Variovorax sp. PBL-E5: one gene and its partner. The protein of the gene in region 1 interacts with the protein of each later gene in a pairwise test. Links are inferred from orthologs where the notes say so. Each region holds a gene or a part of one and is shown in the gene's direction. Other genes may lie near its edges.

Region 1 (6,390 bases):
AGCGCGGGTACCTACCACTTCGATTTCAACGCGGCGGTTCTTGGCGCGACCTTCCTTGGTGCGGTTATCAGCCACCGGTTGCGACTTGCCCTTGCCTTCGGTGTAGACACGGTTGCGCTCGATGCCCTTCGAGACCAGATAGGCCTTGACGGCTTCAGCGCGGCGAACAGACAGGCGCTGGTTGTAAGCCACGGTACCGATCGAGTCGGTATGGCCGACGGCAATGATCACTTCGAGGTTGATCGGCTTGATCTTCTGCACGAGGTCATCCAGCTTCGCACGACCTTCGGGCTTGAGCACCGACTTGTCGAAATCGAAGAATGCATCGGCAGCGAAGGTCACCTTCGAGGCAGCGACGGCGGGCGGCTGCGGCGCAGCGGGAGCAGCAGCAGGCGCAGCAGCAGCAGGAGCCGCCGGAACCAGCGCACCGTCGCAACCTGCGGCAGCCGTTGCCGGCGTCCAGTTGGCGTCACGCCAGCAGAGTTCGTTGGTGCCGTTTTTCCAGACCAGTTCGCCGGTGCCGTTTTGCCAGTTGTCAATCACGGGGCCACCGTTCGCGGCGGTGACACGGGTCTGCGCGCCGGCGGCTGTGGCGAGCGCAGCGACTGCAAACATCATCGCCACTTTATTCAGTTTCTTCATGGTTCTCCTCTTGGGGAAAAAGCCGCAGCCGCGCTGCGAATCAAGGACGCTTTAAGTGACCACCACCCAAAACGTTGAGGCGATTGTGCCATAGGGTCTTTGGCAAACAGCCCGTGAGGCGCTCCCGAAACGTAGGACGGAGGCGGAATACCGGCCTTGTGTTGCGGCGGTGCGACACCCTCCGGAGCGTAAAATTTCGGCTCCTTGCTGTCCGCCCGCCGCTCATGACCTCGTTCGCCAAAGAAACACTACCCATCAGTCTCGAAGAGGAAATGCGCCGCAGCTATCTCGATTACGCGATGAGCGTGATCGTCGGCCGGGCGCTTCCCGACGCACGTGACGGCCTCAAGCCGGTGCACCGGCGAGTGTTGTTCGCCATGCACGAGCTGAACAACGACTGGAACCGGCCGTACAAGAAATCCGCGCGCATCGTGGGCGACGTGATCGGCAAGTACCACCCGCACGGCGACCAATCGGTGTACGACACCATCGTGCGGATGGCGCAGAACTTCTCGATGCGTCACATGCTGGTTGATGGCCAGGGCAATTTCGGCTCGGTGGACGGGGATTTGGCGGCGGCCATGCGCTATACCGAGATCCGGCTGGCAAAAATCGCGCACGAAATGCTGGCCGATATCGACAAGGAAACCGTCGATTTCGGACCGAATTACGACGGCTCCGAAAAAGAGCCTTTGGTATTACCCAGCAAGCTACCGAATCTGCTGGTCAATGGCGCCGGCGGTATCGCGGTCGGCATGGCGACCAATATTCCACCGCACAACCTGAATGAGGTGGTCGACGCCTGCCTGCATCTGTTGCGCCATCCCGACGCAGGGATCGACGACCTGATGGAGATCGTGCCGGCCCCCGACTTCCCCACGGCCGGCATCATCTACGGCATCAACGGCATCAAGGACGGCTATCGCACCGGCCGCGGCAAGGTCGTGATGCGCGCCAAGTGCCACTTCGAGGACATCGATCGTGGACAACGGCAGGCGATCATCGTCGACGAGCTGCCCTACCAGGTCAACAAGAAGACGCTGCAGGAGCGCATGGCGGAGCTGGTGCACGAGAAGAAGATCGAGGGCATCAGCCACATCCAGGACGAGTCCGACAAATCGGGCATGCGGCTGGTCATCGAGCTCAAGCGCGGCGAAGTGCCCGAAGTGGTGCTCAACAACCTCTACAAGCAGACGCAGCTGCAGGACACCTTCGGCATCAACATGGTGGCGCTGGTCGACGGCCAGCCGAAGCTGTGCAACCTCAAGGACCTGATCGAGGTCTTCCTGCAGCATCGCCGCGAAGTCGTCACGCGGCGCACGGTCTACACGCTACGCAAGGCGCGCGAGCGCGGCCATGTCCTCGAGGGCCTTGCCGTCGCGCTCGCCAACATCGACGAATTCATCGCGATCATCCGCAATGCGCCCACGCCACCGGTCGCCAAGGCCGAGTTGATGACCCGCGCATGGGACAGCAAGCTGGTGCGGGAGATGCTGACGCGCACCCGCGCCGACGGCGGCGTGATCAATGCCGATGACTACCGTCCGGATGGCCTCGAGATCGGCTACGGCATGGGTTCGGACGGGCTCTACCGCCTGTCGGACACGCAGGCCCAGGAAATCCTGCAGATGCGCCTGCAGCGCCTGACCGGCCTCGAGCAGGACAAGATCGTCGCCGAATACAAGGAAGTGATGGCGGAGATCGACGATCTGCTGGACATCCTCGCCAAGCCCGAGCGCGTATCCGTGATCATTGGCGACGAGCTCACCACGATCAAGCAGGAGTTCGGGCAAAGCAAGCTCGGTGCGCGCCGCAGCCAGGTCGAGCACAGTGCCTTCGATCTCTCGACGGAAGACCTGATCACGCCCACCGACATGGTCGTCACGCTCTCCCACAGCGGCTACATCAAGAGCCAGCCGCTGGGCGAATACCGGGCCCAGAAGCGCGGCGGACGCGGCAAGCAGGCCACCGCGACCAAGGAAGACGACTGGATTGATCAGCTCTTCATCGCGAATACGCACGACTACATCCTGTGCTTCTCCAACCGCGGCCGGCTCTACTGGCTCAAGGTGTGGGAGGTGCCTGCCGGTTCGCGCGGCTCCCGCGGGCGCCCCATCGTCAACATGTTCCCGCTGCAGGAAGGCGAGAAGATCAACGTCGTCCTCGCGCTGACTGGCGAGAAACGCACCTTTCCGGCCAACCAGTACGTGTTCATGGCGACCTCGATGGGCACCGTCAAGAAGACGACGCTCGACGAATTCAGCAATCCGCGCAAGGCCGGCATCATCGCGGTGGACCTCGACCCCGGCGACTATCTCGTCGGTGCCGCGCTGACCGACGGCGCGCACGATGTCATGCTGTTCTCCGACGGCGGCAAGGCCGTGCGTTTCGACGAGAACGACGTGAGGCCGATGGGGCGCAACGCGCGCGGCGTGCGCGGCATGACACTCGAGGACGGCCAGGGCGTGATCGCGATGCTGGTGGCGGAAGACGAGGCTCAGAGCGTCCTGACCGCCACGGAAAATGGTTACGGAAAACGTACAAGCATTACCGAGTACACGCGTCATGGACGCGGAACCAAAGGCATGATCGCGATTCAACAAAGTGAGCGCAACGGCAAAGTCGTGGCGGCAACTCTCGTGCATGCCGACGACGAAATCATGCTCATCACCGACAAGGGCGTGCTCGTACGCACCCGTGTCTCCGAAATTCGCGAACTGGGGCGTGCGACGCAGGGTGTCACGCTCATCGGACTCGACGAAGGCGCCAAGCTCAGCGGGCTGCAGCGCATCGTCGAGAACGACGCCAATGTCGAGATCGAGCCCGGTGCCGACGACACTTCCCCATCATCTTCAACGGAGAATCCTCAGTGAACAAAATCAAACTCGCGCTTCTGACGGTTGCGCTCGCCAGCAGCTCGATGGCCATGGCGCAGGACAAGGCTGCGCTGATCAAGCAGTTCCTCGATCTGCAACGCCCGGGCATCGAATCGCTTGCGCGCGGACTGGTCGAACAGTCCAGCGCGCCGATCGCGCAGGCAGGGTCGCAGTATCTGCAAACGCAGGTGCCGGCCGACAAGCGCGAAGCCGCGGCCAAGGCGGCCGACGCGGAACTCAAGAAGTACTTCGACGAATCCTTCCCGATCGTGCGTGACAAGGCCGTGCAACTCGCGCCCACCACCATCGGCCCGATCCTGGAACAGGGCTTCACCGAAGACGAGTTGCGCCAGTTGGTGGCGTGGATCAGCTCGCCGCTGGCCAAGAAGTACCAGGAGCTCAACCCGAAGATGCAGACCGCGCTCACCGAAAAGCTGGTGGCCGAGACGCGCGCGAGCATCGAACCCAAGATGACGACGCTCGACGCCAACGTTGCCAGAGCGCTGGGCGCCCCCACCAACGGCGGCGGGGCAGCATCCTCCTCGGGCGGACAGGCACCGGCGAAAGCAGCGCCCAAGGCGCCTGCCAAGAAGTGATGCAGCCCGCGGTGGCGCGCCCGTACAACTTCTCTGCCGGCCCTGCCGCGATGCCGGAGGCGGTGTTGCAAATCGCCGCGTCCGAAATGCTGGACTGGCACGGCAGCGGCATGAGCGTCATGGAGATGAGCCACCGCGGCAAGGAGTTCGGCGCGATCTGCACGCAGGCCGAGGCCGCGTTCCGTACGCTCCTGTCGATACCGGAACATTTCCACATCCTCTTCATGCAGGGAGGCGGGCTCGCAGAAAATGCGATCGTGCCGATGAACCTGTCGCGCGGCACCATCGCCGACTTCGTGATCACGGGCAGTTGGAGCGCCAAATCGCAGAAGGAGGCGCAGCGCTACTGCAAAGCGAACGTGGCGGCAACGAATGCCGATGCGCAGCACACGCGGCTGCCCGATCCGGCGACCTGGCAGCTCACGCAGGGTGCCTCGTACGTGCACGTGTGCAGCAACGAGACGATCCATGGCGTCGAGTTCCAGGAACTGCCCGATCTCGCGGCACTCGGCAGCGATGCGCCGCTCGCCATCGACTTTTCCTCGCACGTCGCGTCCCGGCCTGTCGACTGGCGCCGCGTCGGCCTTGCTTTCGGTGGCGCTCAGAAGAATCTGGGGCCGGCCGGCCTCACGATCGTGGTCGTGCGCGACGATCTGCTCGGCCGCGCGCTCGAGATCTGTCCCAGCGCCTTCAACTACAAGACCGTTGCCGACAACCAGTCGATGTTCAACACGCCGCCGACCTGGGGCATCTATGTCGCCGGCCTGACCTTCCAGTGGCTGCTGCAGCAAACCGAAGACGGACGCCAGGGCGTCGAAGCGATGGAAAACCGCAACATCGCCAAGGCGCGGCTCCTGTACGACTTCATCGACGCTTCGGATTTCTACGAGAACAGGGTCGCCGTCGATTGCCGTTCGCGCATGAACGTCCCTTTCTTTCTGCGGGACGAGCGCCGCAACGAGGCGTTTCTGGCCGGCGCCCGCAATGCGGGCCTGCTTCAATTGAAGGGGCACAAGTCCGTCGGCGGCATGCGCGCCAGCATTTACAACGCGATGCCGATGGCTGGCGTGCAAGCACTCGTGCACTACATGCGAGAATTCGAACGGTCGCACGCATAGAGCGCATGCGCACCTGACCGATGACCGCACCCGCCCCACAGCCCCCTGTTCCCGACACCTCCTCCAGCCTTGGCGATCTGCGCGTGCAGATCGACTCGCTCGACCAGCAACTGCTCGATCTCCTGAACCGGCGCGCGCATGTCGCCGAAGAGGTCGGCGAGATCAAGAAGCGCGAGGGCACGCCCTACTTCCGCCCCGATCGCGTGGCGCAGGTGATCGAGAAGATGCAGCAGAGCAATGCCGGCCCGCTGAAGGCGTTGCACGTAGCGGCCATCTGGCGCGAGATCATGTCCGCCTGCCTGGCGCTCGAGTCGCCGCAGCGGGTCGCCGTGCTGGGCCCCGAAGGCACCTTCTGCGAGCAGGCGGCCATCGAGTACTTCGGCGGTGCGGCCGACCTGATCCATTGCGCCAGTTTCGACGAAGTCTTCCACGCCACGGCCGCCGGAAGCGCGCAGTACGGCGTCGTCGGCATCGAGAATTCGACCGAGGGCGTCGTCACGCGATCGCTGGATCTGCTGCTGCACTCACCGACCCACGTGGTCGGCGAAGTCAGCCTGCTGGTGCGTCATCACCTGCTGCGCACCAGCAACAGCCTCGAAGACATCGAGGCCGTGCTCGCGCATCCGCAGGCGCTCGCGCAGTGCCAGACCTGGCTTTCCAAGCACCTTCCCCGGGCCGAGCGCCGCGCGGTGTCCAGCAATGCCGAAGGCGCACGGCTGGCAGCCGGCAATCCGGCATGGGCGGCTCTCGCGAGCGAGCGCGCCGCGACGCGCTTCGGCCTGCATATCGTTGCGCACGCCATCCAGGACGACTCGTACAACCGCACACGCTTCGCGATCATCTGCCTGCCGCAGACGCTGGCGATGCCGCCGGCTTCCGGCAGGGACTGCACCAGCCTGATCGTCTCGGTGCCGAATCGCCCCGGAGCGGTGCACGACCTGCTGGTCCCGCTCAAGGTCAACAATGTCTCCATGACGCGCTTCGAGTCGCGGCCGGCGCGCACCGGGCAGTGGGAGTACTACTTCTACATCGACCTCGACGGCCACCCGTCGCAGCCCAACGTCGCCGCCGCACTCGCCGAATTGCGCAAACTCTGTGCGTTCTACAAAGTCATCGGCGCCTACCCCGTCACGGCCTGAGGCGCGCATGTTCGAACAG
Region 2 (12,986 bases), 3.6 Mb from region 1 along the record:
CACAGATGTATGGACTGAAGTACGGTAGTCTTCCGCTGGTGCACCGCGTCGGCGGCCTGGCCGACACGGTGGTCGATTGCACGCTCGAAGACATGGCCGATGGCACGGCCACCGGCTTCGTGTTCGACCCCTTCGACATCGAAGGCTGCACGCGCGCCATGCGCCGGGCTTTCGCGCTGCATGCGCGGCCCGCCGACTGGCGCCGCGTGCGCGCCCATGCCATGCGCCGTCCGGCCGACTGGGCCGCCGCGGCGGCGCGCTACATCACCGTCTACGAGGAGTCTCTCTCTTGAGCGCACAAACCATTCAGCTGGCCGAGTCCCCGATGACCCTCAAGGACTTCGCCTACGATCATCCCGATCGCGATGTCGCCGCCTTCAAGCGCGCCGTCGCCAACAAGCTCATCTACGCGGTCGGCAAGGACCCGGTCGCGGCCAGCCAGGACGACTGGCTGCATGCGACCGCCGCCGCCGTGCGCGACCAACTGGTCGAGCGCTGGATGACCACCACGCGCGCCAACTACGCGCAGGACCTCAAGCGCGTCTATTACATGTCGATGGAATTCCTCATCGGCCGTACCTTCACCAACGCGCTGCTTGCGGTCGACCTCTACGACACGGTGCGCGAGGCGCTGGCCGACTTCGGCGTCGACATGGAGGCGATCACCGAGCGCGAGCCCGATGCCGCGCTCGGCAACGGCGGCCTCGGCCGGCTGGCCGCGTGCTTCCTCGATTCGATGGCCACGCTCGGCGTGCCGGGCTTCGGCTACGGCATCCGCTACGAGTACGGCATGTTCCGGCAGAAGATCGTCGACGGCCAGCAGGTCGAGACGCCCGACTACTGGCTCACGCGCGGCAACCCGTGGGAGTTCGCGCGGCCGGAGGTCAACTACCGGGTGCGCTTCGGCGGCCACGTGCAGCGGCGCGAAGGCACGTCCGCGCGCGACGGCGCGGCCGACTGGGTCGACACCTACGACGTGCTGGCCGTCGCCTACGACACCATCATCCCCGGCTACGGCACGCAGGCCACCAACACGCTGCGCCTGTGGTCCGCGCGCGCCACCGAGGAGATCGACCTGTCGGCCTTCAACCGCGGCAACTACATGGCGGCGGTGGAAAGCAAGAACCATTCGGAGAACGTCTCGCGCGTGCTCTACCCCGACGACTCGACGCCCTCGGGCCGAGAGCTGCGGCTGCACCAGGAGTACTTCTTCGTCAGCGCCAGCGTGCAGGATCTGCTGCGCCGCCACCTGCGCAACCACACGAGCTTCGACGACCTGCCCGACAAGGTCAGCATCCACCTCAACGACACGCACCCGGTGCTGGCCGTGCCCGAGCTGATGCGCCTCCTGATCGACGAGCACGGGCTCAATTGGGACACCGCCTGGTCGCACACGCAGAAGGTCTTCAGCTACACCAACCACACGCTGATGCACGAGGCGCTCGAGACCTGGCCGGTCGAGATGCTGGGCCGCATCCTGCCGCGCCACCTGCAGATCATCTACGACATGAACGCGCGCTTCCTCGCGACGGTGACGCAGAAGCTCGGCAACGACGTCGAGCTGCTGCGCCGGCTCTCGCTGGTCGACGAGTCGGGCGAGCGGCGCGTGCGCATGGCCTACGTGGCGGTGCTGGCGAGCCATTCGATCAACGGCGTGTCGGGCCTGCATTCGGAGCTGATGAAGCAATCGATCTTCGCGGACTTCGCCAAGCTCTTCCCCGAGCGCTTCAACAACAAGACCAACGGCGTGACGCCGCGGCGCTGGCTGGCGCAGGCCAATCCGCCGCTGGCGGCGCTGCTCGATCGCCGCATCGGCCGCGGCTGGCGGCGCGACCTGACGCAGCTGTCGGCGCTGCGGCCGATGGCCGAGCAGCCGGCCTTCGCGCGCGCCTTTCGCCATGCCAAGCGCGAGAACAAGCTGCGCCTGGCCAACTGGGTCGAGCAGCATCTGCACATCGACCTCGACACCGACGCCATGTTCGACGTCCAGGTCAAGCGCATCCACGAATACAAGCGCCAGCTGCTCAACGTGCTGCACGTGGTCACGCGCTACCAGCACATCGTCGCCGCGCACGAGGCCGGCCGGGTGGCCGACGTGGTGCCGCGCGTGGTCGTGTTCGCGGGCAAGGCGGCCTCGGCCTACGTGGTGGCCAAGCAGGTGATCCGGCTCATCAACGACGTCGCGGCGACCATCAACAACGACGGCCGCGTCGGCAAGCTGCTCAAGGTCGTGTTCCTACCCAACTACAGCGTGAGCCTGGCCGAGATCATCATGCCGGCGGCCGACCTGTCGGAGCAGATCTCGACCGCCGGCACCGAGGCCTCGGGCACCGGCAACATGAAGTTCGCGCTCAACGGCGCGCTCACCATCGGCACGCTCGACGGCGCCAACGTCGAGATGAAGGACAACGTCGGCGACGACAACATCTTCATCTTCGGCAACACCACGCCGCAGGTGGCGGCGATCCGCGCCAGCGGCTATCAGCCGCGCGACATCTACGCCGCCAACCCCGACCTGCAGCGCGCGCTCGACGCGATCCGCGACGGCGCCTTCTCGCCCGCCGAGCCGGCGCGCTACCACGGCATCTACGATGCGCTGGTCGATTGGGGCGACCACTACCTGCTGCTGGCCGACTACGCGAGCTACATCGAGACGCAGGCCAGGGTCGATGCGCTCTACCGCGATGCCGATGCCTGGACGCGCAAGGCCATCCTCAACGTGGCCGGCATGGGCGCCTTCTCGTCGGACCGCACCATCGCCGAGTACGCGCACGAGATCTGGCACACCAAGCCGGTGGTGCTGTAGCCGCGCCGCCCGAAGGGCCGCCGGCGGGCGGGCGGCCCGCGCCTTCGGTTCGAAAAACCAAAGGGTGTTTTTGGTATTCGCGCATTGGCGACGGCCCGCGCAGTCCCTAGGATGGTCCGCATCCTGGAAGGGACACACTCCCGGTGGAGTGGCCGGACTTCAAACCCGGAGTGGGTCGCTGGCGATCCTGTGTGGGTTCGACTCCCACTCTCTTCCGCCGAGTCACTTGCCATGAACGCGCGCGCCACCGCCACCCTTCCATCATGCTGACTTCGACCAGCCCGGCGCGCCGCGCCATTCCCGCGGTCGATGCGCTGCTGAAGGCGCCGGCCTTCGAGGCGCTGGCGCGGGACTTCGGCCGGCCATCGGTCCTGGCCTGCCTGCGCCAGCTGCTGGCCGAACAGCGCCGCCGGCTGGCGGCCGAGCGCGCGGCCACGGCGCCCGACGAAGAATCGCTGGCGGCCGAATGCGGCGAGCGGCTCGCGGCTGCCGCGCGGCCTTCGCTGCGGCCGGTGTTCAACCTGACCGGCACCGTGCTGCACACCAACCTCGGGCGCGCGCTCTACCCGGCCGAAGCGGTGGCCGCAGCGACGCAGGCGATGCTGCGGCCCGTCAACCTCGAGTACGACGTCGACGGCGCCGGCCGCGGCGAGCGCGACAGCCACGTCGAGGAGCGCCTGCTGCGCCTGACCGGCGCCGAGGCGGCCGTGGTCGTCAACAACAATGCCGCCGCGGTCTACCTCATGCTCAACACCGTGGCGGCCGGCCGCGAAGTGGTGGTGTCGCGCGGCGAGCTGGTCGAGATCGGCGGCGCATTCCGCGTGCCCGAGATCATGGCCAGCGCCGGCTGCGTGCTGCGCGAAGTGGGCACGACGAACCGCACCCATCCGCGCGATTTCGAATCGGCCCTCGGCGAGCACACCGCGGCGCTGATGAAGGTGCACGCGAGCAACTACGAGATCCGCGGCTTCACGGCCGAGGTCGATGCGGCGGCCATGGCACGCATCGCCCACGCAGGCGGCCTGCCGATGATCGAGGACCTCGGCTGCGGCATGCTGGTGGCCCTCGAGGACTTCGGCCTGCCGCACGAGCCGACGCCGCGCGAGGCGCTCGCGGCCGGCGTCGACCTCCTCAGCTTCAGCGGCGACAAGCTGCTCGGCGGTCCGCAATGCGGCGTCATCGTCGGCCGCAAGGAGCTGGTCGCGCGCATCCGCCGCAATCCGATGAAACGCGCGCTGCGGCTGGACAAGGTCCGCCTCGCGGCACTGGAAGCCGTGCTCGCGCTCTACGACGATCCGCAGCGCCTGCGCGCGCGGCTGCCGACGATGCGCCTGCTCACGCGCGGCCATGACGAGATCGCCGCGCAGGCGACGCGCCTTTGCGCTCTCGTGCAGGACGCCGTGGGCTCGGACGCCGAGGCGGAGGTCGCCGACTGCGCGAGCCAGATCGGCAGCGGCGCACTGCCGGTCGACACCTTGCCGAGCGCGGGCCTGCGTCTGACGCCGGTGCATCCGCGCGGCGCCGGCGTGGAAGCGCTGGCAACGGCATTCCGCCAACTCCCCGTGCCAGTGATCGGCCGCATCCGCAACAACGCGCTGTGGCTGGACCTGCGCTGCCTGGACGCGGCGCAGGAAGCGGAGTTCACCGGCCAGCTCGTGCACCTGCAGCGCCTGCGGGACGAAGCGTGATCGTCGCCACCGCGGGCCACATCGACCACGGCAAGACGACGCTGGTGAAGGCGCTCACCGGCGTCGACACCGACCGGCTGCCGCAGGAGAAAGCGCGCGGCATCTCGATCGACATCGGCTTCGCCTACTGGCGCACGCCCGGCGGCGCGCTGCTCGGCTTCGTCGACGTGCCGGGCCACGAGCGCTTCGTGCGCAACATGCTGGCCGGCGTCTGCGGCGTCGACTACGCGATGGTGGTGGTCGCCGCCGACGACGGCGTGATGCCGCAGACGCGCGAGCACCTGCACATCGTCGACCTGCTCGGTATCGGCCGCGGCATCGCGGTGATCACCAAGGCGGACCGCGTCGATGGCGCGCGGCTTCAGGCCGTCGAGCGCGAGGTGCGCGCGCTGCTGGCGGGCACCTCGCTCGAGGGCGCGCCGCTGCGGTCGGTCTCGGCCATCGGCGGCCAAGGCATCGCCGCGCTGCGTGACGAATTGGCCAGTGCGGCATCGGGTTGCCGGCGCAGCGCGGTCCAGGGACGGCGCCTGCGCTACGCGATCGATCGCGCGTTTACCGTCGCCGGTGCCGGCACGGTGGTCACCGGCACGGTCTTCGACGGCATGGTGCGCGCCGGCGACCGGCTGCTGCTGTCGCCGGGCGGGCGCGAGGTGCGCGTGCGCGGCATCCAGAAGGACGGCGCGGCGGCAGAGCGCGCCGAGGCCGGCGAACGCTGCGCGCTCAACCTCGCGCGCGTCGAGCTGTCGCAGGTGCAGCGCGGCGACTGGGTGCTGCATCCCGAACTGCACGCGCCGACGACGCGGCTGGACGTCGAGCTGCAGGTGCTGGCCGCCGAGGCGCATGCGCTGCGCCACTGGACGCCGGTGCATCTGCATCTGGGCACGCGCGACGTGACCGCGCGCGTCTCGCTGCGGCGCGGCGAATCGGTGGAGCCCGGCGGTCGCGCCTTCGCCCGCCTCGTCGTCGATCAACCGATCTCCGCGCTGCATGGCGACCGCTTCATCGTGCGCGACCAGTCCGCGCAGCGCACGGTCGGCGGCGGCCGGGTGCTCGATGCGTTCCCGGTGCCGCGCCGCCTGCCTGCCGAGGCACGCCGGCGGCAACTGCGGGCGCTGGCTCTGCCCTCGGCGCTCGAAACCTTGCAGGCGCTGGTGGCCGGCGCGCCGGCCGGGGTGAACGCGGCGGCCTTTGCGCGCAATGTCAATCTCGATCCGGAGGCCTTCGCGCGGCTGTTGAAGCAGGCCGGACTCGCGAGCATCGGCACGGGCACGCAGGCGCTGGTGCTCACGCCGGCAGCCGCCGACGCAAGGCTGGCGCGCAAGCCGCAGGAGATGCCGGCCGACAACCCCGAGCACCTGCGCCTGTGGCAACTCGCGCAACCCGCACTGAAGCAGGCCGCGCGCACGGGCCTGAGCGTGGTGCAGCTGGCGCAGGCACTGGGGGTTCGCGACTCCGTGCTGCGCGACATGCTGCATCGCAAGGCACAGGCCGGCGACGCGGTGCGCGTCAACGACGAGCGCTTCTACCTGCGCGCGACGACGGACGAATTCATCGAGGTCGCGCGCGGCGTCGCGCAGGCCATGCCCGAGGGCCGCTTCACCGCGGGCCAGTTTCGCGACAGCGCCGGCATCGGCCGTGCGCTCGCGGTGCAGGTGCTCGAGGCGCTCGACCGCCTCGGCATCACCCGGCGCGTGGGCGACGTGCGCATGCTGCGCGCGGACCCGTCCTCTGCATCATCCGTCCAAGGAGAAAGATCCCCATGAGCGACACCTCATCGCACGACGTCGTCGTGATCGGCGCCGGCGCGGCCGGCTTGAATGCCGCGCTCGCGACCCTGCGCGCCGGGCTCGGCACCGCATGGCTCGAAGCGCAGATGTTCGGCGGCCTCGTGCTCAACGTGAACGAACTGGACGGCGCCATCCGGGGCAGCGGCGCCGAACTCTCGTCCACCTGGGCGGGCGACGTCATCGAGCTCGGCGGCGAGAACCTCGAGGCGGTCGCGAGCGGCATCGAGCGCGACGGCGATGCGCTGGTGGTCGTCAGCGATGCGGGGCGCCATCGCGCGCGCGCCGTCATCGTCGCTTCCGGCGCAGCGCTGAAGAAGCTCGGCGTGCCGGGCGAAGCGGAACTCGAGCACAAGGGCGTGTCCCATTGCGCCGACTGCGACGGGCCCTTGTTCCAGGGTCAGGCGGTCACGGTGGCCGGCGGCGGCGATTCGGCGCTGCAGTCGGCGATGGTGCTGTCCGGCTTCTGCAGCACGGTGCACCTGGTGCATCGGGGCGGCGCCTTCCGCGCGCAGCCGCATTGGATCGAGGCCGTCGGCACAGCGGCCAACATCGAGGTCCACTGGCACAGCGAAGTCACCGAAGTGCTCGGCACCGATGGCGTCGAAGGCGTGCGCGTGAACGGCGAGGCGATTCCGTGCAGCGGCTTCTTCGCCTTCGTGGGGTTGCAGCCGGCGAGCGGCTTCCTGCCCGCAGCCATCGCGCGCGATGGGCGAGGCGCGGTCGTCACCGCGCAGAACCTGGAGACGGCGATGCCGGGCGTGTTCGCCGCCGGTGCCGTGCGCGCGGGCTGCGGGGGTTCGCTGGCCGAGGCCGTGGCCGACGGTGAAGCCGCGGCGCGCGCGGTCGTCGCGCAACTGGCGGCGCGCACGAAGGCCTGATCGGCCGCGCGCGGGCCGGCGTCATTCGGATATTGCGAAAAGACCCTTTGCGCCCCGGTCTGGTGCGCGCCGAGGCTGCTCTCTACACTGGGCCGCACCATGCACCGCAAACTCTTTCTTGCCGCGCTCGCAACGGCTGCGTTCGCCCTCTGCGGCGGCGCGGCCGCGCAAGGTTTTCCCAGTGCCCGGCCCGTCACGCTGGTATCGCCCTTCCCCGCGGGCAGCGGCAGCGACCTCGCCGCACGCGCCGTGGCGCCCGGCCTGTCGGACGCGCTGGGCCAGTCGGTGGTGGTGGAGAACAGGGCGGGCGCGGGCGGCTCGATCGGCGCGCAGTACGTCGCCAAGTCGAAGCCGGACGGCTACACGCTGTTCCTCGCCAGCCTGAGCTTCTCGGTGCTGCCGAGCCTGATGGAACTCGGCTTCGATCCGGCCAGGGACTTCGAAGCGGTGACGCTGATGGGCGAGCAGAGCATGGCCTTCGTCGTGCCGCCCTCGCTGCCCGCGAACTCGATGGCGGAACTCGTGGCGCTGGCGAAAGCCAGGCCGGGCAAGCTCAACTACGCGTCGGCCGGCATCGGCAGCATCGGCCACCTGACGGGCGAGCTGCTCAAGAACGAACGCGCGCTCGACATCGTGCATGTGCCGTTCAAGGGCACGCCCGAAGCGATGACGGCGATCATGACCGACGACGTGCAGATGGGCCTGATCGCGATGCCGACCGTCGAACCGCAGATCAAGGCCGGCAAGGTCAAGGCGCTCGGCGTGACGGGCCGCAAGCGCTACCCCGGCCTGCCCGACGTGCCGACCCTGGCCGAGGCGGGCTTCCCGAGCATGAGCGACTCGGTCTGGTATGCGGTGTTGGCGCCCGCGGGCACGCCGCCGGAAGTGATCGCACGGCTCAACGCCGCGTTCCGCCAGGCGCTGACCCAGCCCGACACCGTGCAGCGGCTGGATCGCTCGGCCAAGACCGAGGCCGCCTTCAGCACACCGCAGGAAGCGACCGCTTACGTGCGCACTCAACTGGTCAAGTGGAACGGCGTGGCATCGAAGGCGGGCCTGAAGCCGGAACACGCGAAGTAGAAGGAAAAAGCGAATGCTGTTTTCCACCGCGCGCATTGGCACCCCGAGGGGCCGTGCCTAACATCGACCGCAGCAGCCCACCGAAAGGATCGCACCCCATGGAAACGATGTCCGTCATCAGCCCGATCGGCGCCGAAGCCGTCGAGCAGAAGAACCTCGCCAAGCGCCTGGACACCCTCAACGGCAAGGTGGTCGCCGAAGTCTGGAACGAGGACTTCAAGGGCGACATCATGTTCCCGATCTATCGCGAGCTGCTCAAGGAGCGCTTCCCCGACGTGAAGATCGTTCCCTACACCGAGATCCCGTATGCGTCGCTGAAGGGCACTCCGTCCTACCAGCGCGAGGTGCTCAACCAGATCACGGCCGCGCTGAAGGCCAGGGGGGCCGACGCCGTCATCACCGGCAACGGGGGCTGAGGCACCTGCACACCGGCCGCGGTGCGGCCGGCAGCAGAAGCAGAGAAGATCCTGGGCATCCCGTCGGCCGTGGTGTCGATGCCGGGGTTCAACATGGTGGGCCAGCTCGCCGCGAAGGCGGCCGGCGTGCCGGACGTGCCGGTGGTCGAGTACCCGGGCGCGGTCGGGGTCGACCATGCGGAGATCCGCGACAAGATCAGGAACGTGCTGTTCGAGCGCATCGTCAACGCGCTCACCAGGCCGATCAAGCCGCGCACGCCGGGCAAGGCGAGCGAGTGGGATTCGAAGCGGGTGGTGTTCGAGGGCAGCTTCGAACAGATCAATGCGCACTTCCACGAGATGGAGTGGAGCGACGGCCTGCCGATCGTGCCGCCGACGCTCGAGCGCGTGCGGGAATTCCTGCGCTACACCGACCGTTCGCCTGAAGAGGTGATCGCGGTGCTGCCGCAGATGAACCTGCGCGCCACCGTCTGGAACATCGCGGCCAACGGCGTGATGGCGGGATGCAAGCCGCAGACCATGCCCGTGCTCATCGCGCTGGTGGAAGCCCTGCAGGAGGACCAGTACAACCTCGACAACATCGGCACCACCTGGGGCGTCATGCCCTATGTCTTCCTCAACGGGCCGATCGTCAAGGAGCTGGGCTTCAACGATGCGGCGGGCCTGATCTCGCGCGGCGCGAATCCCTCGCTCGGGCGCGCGCTGGGGCTCATCATCCGCAACATCGGCGGCTACCGCCCGGCGAAGAACCAGATGGGGACCTTCGGCTACCCGATCAACTTCGCCTTCGCCGAGAACGAGGATCTCAACCCGTGGGAGCCGTACCACGTCGAGAAGGGCTTCGACCGCCACGCGAGCACGGTCTCCGTGAGCACGACGATGAACTGGGGCTTCCAGCCCTCGCCCTACACGCGCGACGACCAGGGCGGCGCGGAGTGCGCGCTGATGCAGATGTGCCGCGACGCGCTGCGCAAGCCGGCGCTCGCGCTGTTCTCCGAACGCGGCCCGACCGGCTTCGTGAACGACATCGTGTTCGTCCTCGCGCCGCCGGTGGCCAAGGTGCTGGCCGAAGCCGGCTACTCGAAGGACGACATCCGCCGCTACATCTGCGAGCACACCACCGTGCCGCGCCGCTACATGGACTTCGAGCTGAAGTACACGATGGCGGAAGTCCACACCATCGAGGAGAAGATCCAGCTCGGGACCTTCCCGCCGGAATTCGCCGTGGGGCCGGACGACCCGATCAAGGTCATGCCCGGACCCGAGTACATCGAGATCCTGGTGGCCGGCGACCCCGGCCGCAACCGGATCAAGACGCTCGACTCCGGCTACACGCGCGTCACCACGAAGGAGATCAAGTTGCCCGCCAACTGGGCCAGCCTGCCGAAGAACTGAGGTCGAAGAACCCGAAGCCGGAGACAAGACATGAACCCCTCTCGCCGCAAGATGGCGCTGGCGGCGGTGGCCGGCGCGCTGCTGCTGCCCGCGCTGGCCACCGCCGAGGCCGCCTGGCCCGACAAACCGGTGCGCGTCATCGTGCCGTGGGCGCCGGGCGGCATCACCGACATCCTCGCGCGGCTGGTCGCCGCCAGGATGTCGGCGCAGCTCGGGCAGCAGTTCGTGATCGACAACCGCGGCGGCGCCGCCGGCAACATCGGCGCCGAGATGGTGGCCAAGGCGCCGGCGGACGGCTACACGCTGCTGCTCACGAACCCGGGCGCCTTCACGACCAACCAGTACCTCTACAAGGACATGCCGTACAGGCCGGAAGACTTCGCGCCGATCATCGTGCTCGCGACTTTTCCGAACGCGCTGATCGTGAACAAGGACCTGCCGGTGAAGTCGGCCGAGGAGCTGATCGCCTATGCGAAGAAGCATCCCGCGAGCCTCAACGGCGGCTCCTCTGGCACCGGGAGTTCGGGCCATCTGTCGCTGGAGATGTTCAAGGCCATGACCGGCGCGCCGATCCAGAACGTGTTCTACAAGGGCGCCGCGCCGACCAAGGTCGACCTGTCCGCGGGCCGCATCCAGGTCGTGCTGGACAACGTGCCCGGCTACCTGAGCGAGCTGCAGTCGGGCAGCGTGCGGATGCTGGCCGTCGGCACCCGAACGCGCTTGCCCACCTACCCGGACGTGCCCACGCTGGACGAAGCCGGCGTCAAGGGCTACGAGTCGTCGGTGTGGTACGCCATCGCGGCGCCGAAGGCCACGCCGCAGGCGATCATCCGCAAGGTCCATGCCGCGGCGCAGGCCGCGCTCGACACGCCCGACGTGCAGGAGAAGCTGCGCCAGTTGCAAGGCATCGTCGTCGGCGGATCGCCCGCCGATGCGGCGAAGTTCTTTGCCGTGGAATCGAAGCGCTGGAAGGCCGTCATCGATCGGGCGGGCATCAAGGCCGAGTGAAGGCCGAGTGAGCGCGCGGCGCGCTAGCCGCGGCGAAAGAACCCGGCCGCCGCGCCGCTGTCCAGCAGCAGGTTGTGGCCCGTGATCGAGCGCGCCGAGGTGGACGCGAGGAACACGGCCGCATCGGCGAAATCCTCCGGCGTCGGCAGCCAGCCGAGCGGCATCGATGCCGCGACCTCGCGCACCGCCTGATCAACGTCCCTGGCGCCGACCGCTTCCAGCTGCGTGCGCAGGAAGGGCGTGTCGCTCGACGCCGGCGCAATGGCGTTCACGCGCACGCCCTGCGGCGAATACTCGAGCGCCAGCGCCTTCGTCAGCCCGACGATCGCATGCTTGGATGCGGTGTACACGCTGCGCTGCGCCCGCGCGGTGACGCTCTGCAGCGAGCTGGTGAAGATCAGGCTGGCGCGCGGGCTGCGCACGAGGCTGCGCAGCGCGGCCTGCGCGCAGTAGATCGTGCCGAGCACGTTCACCTCGACGATGCGCCGGATGCGTTCGGGGTCGGCCTCGGTGAGCGGTCCCGCGTAGCCCAGGCCCGCGTGCGCGAGGAACACATCGATCGGCGCGCCGAAGAAGGATTCGGCCTGCGCCACCAGCGCCGCGCAGGCCGCGGGGTCGGCGATGTCGCACACCCGCGCCGTCGCGCGCTCGCCGCTCGCATCGATGGCCTGGGCACAGGCGCGCGCGGCCTCGCCGTCGATGTCCGCCACGACCACGCGCGCGCCCTCGGCGACGAAGCGCTTCGCGGCCGCGGCGCCCAGCCCGCGCGCCGCGCCGGTCACGACGGCGTGATAGCCCTGCAGCTGCATGGCGCGCTCAGGCGGTCTTGCCGCCGTCGACCAGCAGCGAGGCGCCACTGACGAAAGAGGCCTCGTGCGACAGCAGGAACAGCGCCGCGTTCGCCACCTCCTCCGGCCGCGCGGCGCGGCCCAGCGGGTTGCCGGCGCTGCGCACGCGCATGAGCTCGTCGATGTCCTTGCCCTTGGTCTCCTCCTCGTCGGGACGCGACACCAGCACGCGCAACATCGGCGTGTCGGTGGTGCCGGGGCAGACCACGTTGAAGCGGATGTTGTCCGGCCCGTAGCGCTTGGCGAGCGAACGGGCCAGGCCGATCAGCCCCCACTTGGCGACCGAATAGAGCGGACTGAAGGGCGAACCGATCACGCCGGAGGTCGACGAGGTGAACAGCACGCTGCCGCCGCCGCATTCGCGCATCATCGGGATCGCCTCGATGACGCTGGCCAGCGCAGCGCGCACGTTGAGGTTCATCGCGACGTCGAACTCGTGCAGGTCCAGCCCCTCGACGCGCGACACCGACGGGTGGCCGGCATGGGCCCACAGGAAATCCAGCCGGCCGAAACGCTTCTTCGCCTCGTGGACCATGCCGCGCGCGAAGTCCTCGTCCATCAGGTTGCCGGCGAGCGCGAAGGCCCGGCCGCCTGCGGCCTCGATCACGGCGGCGACTTCGCCGGCCTTTGCCTCATCGAGGTCCACCACCGCCACCGCCGCGCCTTCGGCGGCGAAGCGAAGGGCGCCTGCACGGCCCATGCCGGAAGCGGCTGCCGTGACGATACCGAACCGGTCGGCCATGCGCATGCTGATCTCCTCGTTGAAGTCGCGCCACTGTAGGATCGCAGGTCGCCGCGCGAAAGCGCGATTCGGCGAAACCAGTTTTCGGTTTTTGCGCCTCCCGCTTCGGGCGGCGCGGGACCATGATCGCGAGCATCTCAAGAGGAGACCTTCATGCACACACGCCGCCATTTCCTTCGCCAGGCCTCTGCCGCTTCCGCCGCGGCGGCCTTGCCGCTGGCGCTGCCGGAGTTCGCCTTCGCGGCGCCGCAGCGCAGCTTCGAGCCCGGCTCGCAGCGCTGGCGCACCTTCGACGTGACGACGCAGGTCGAGCTGGCGCTGCCGCCCGGCGCCGCGCA

What was found.
Region 2: the proteins of serC (region 1) and selB interact in binary tests that used the Escherichia coli proteins (3 or more experiments, as listed by UniProt). The link is inferred for Variovorax sp. PBL-E5 from one-to-one orthologs.

The regions. Positions count from the first base shown.
Region 1 is NZ_LR594671.1:1,655,365-1,661,754, reverse strand. The notes cover bases 3,316-6,178. They hold serC (3-phosphoserine/phosphohydroxythreonine transaminase), read left to right. Parts: upstream 3,316-4,125; coding sequence 4,126-5,232; downstream 5,233-6,178. Other genes in these bases: pheA (prephenate dehydratase), read left to right, coding at 5,253-6,178; WDLP6_RS08095 (DUF2059 domain-containing protein), read left to right, coding at 3,512-4,114; gyrA (DNA gyrase subunit A), read left to right, coding at 3,316-3,515. Also shown: outer membrane protein OmpA, read right to left, coding at 1-642; more of gyrA, read left to right, coding at 867-3,315; more of pheA, read left to right, coding at 6,179-6,371; WDLP6_RS08080 (prephenate dehydrogenase), read left to right, coding at 6,379-6,390. UniProt on the Escherichia coli protein: Catalyzes the reversible conversion of 3-phosphohydroxypyruvate to phosphoserine and of 3-hydroxy-2-oxo-4-phosphonooxybutanoate to phosphohydroxythreonine. Is involved in both pyridoxine and serine biosynthesis.
Region 2 is NZ_LR594671.1:5,247,617-5,260,602, forward strand. Bases 3,875-6,873 are described here. They hold selB (selenocysteine-specific translation elongation factor), read left to right. Parts: upstream 3,875-4,490; coding sequence 4,491-6,257; downstream 6,258-6,873. Other genes in these bases: selA (L-seryl-tRNA(Sec) selenium transferase), read left to right, coding at 3,875-4,494; WDLP6_RS25575 (NAD(P)/FAD-dependent oxidoreductase), read left to right, coding at 6,254-6,873. Outside these bases: glycogen synthase GlgA, read left to right, coding at 1-293; WDLP6_RS25555 (glycogen/starch/alpha-glucan phosphorylase), read left to right, coding at 326-2,806; more of selA, read left to right, coding at 3,070-3,874; more of WDLP6_RS25575, read left to right, coding at 6,874-7,159; WDLP6_RS25580 (Bug family tripartite tricarboxylate transporter substrate binding protein), read left to right, coding at 7,259-8,239; WDLP6_RS25585 (UGSC family (seleno)protein), read left to right, coding at 8,338-8,655; WDLP6_RS25595 (Bug family tripartite tricarboxylate transporter substrate binding protein), read left to right, coding at 10,081-11,058; WDLP6_RS25600 (SDR family NAD(P)-dependent oxidoreductase), read right to left, coding at 11,082-11,867; WDLP6_RS25605 (SDR family NAD(P)-dependent oxidoreductase), read right to left, coding at 11,875-12,654; WDLP6_RS25610 (transglutaminase-like domain-containing protein), read left to right, coding at 12,802-12,986. UniProt on the Escherichia coli protein: Translation factor necessary for the incorporation of selenocysteine into proteins. It probably replaces EF-Tu for the insertion of selenocysteine directed by the UGA codon. SelB binds GTP and GDP.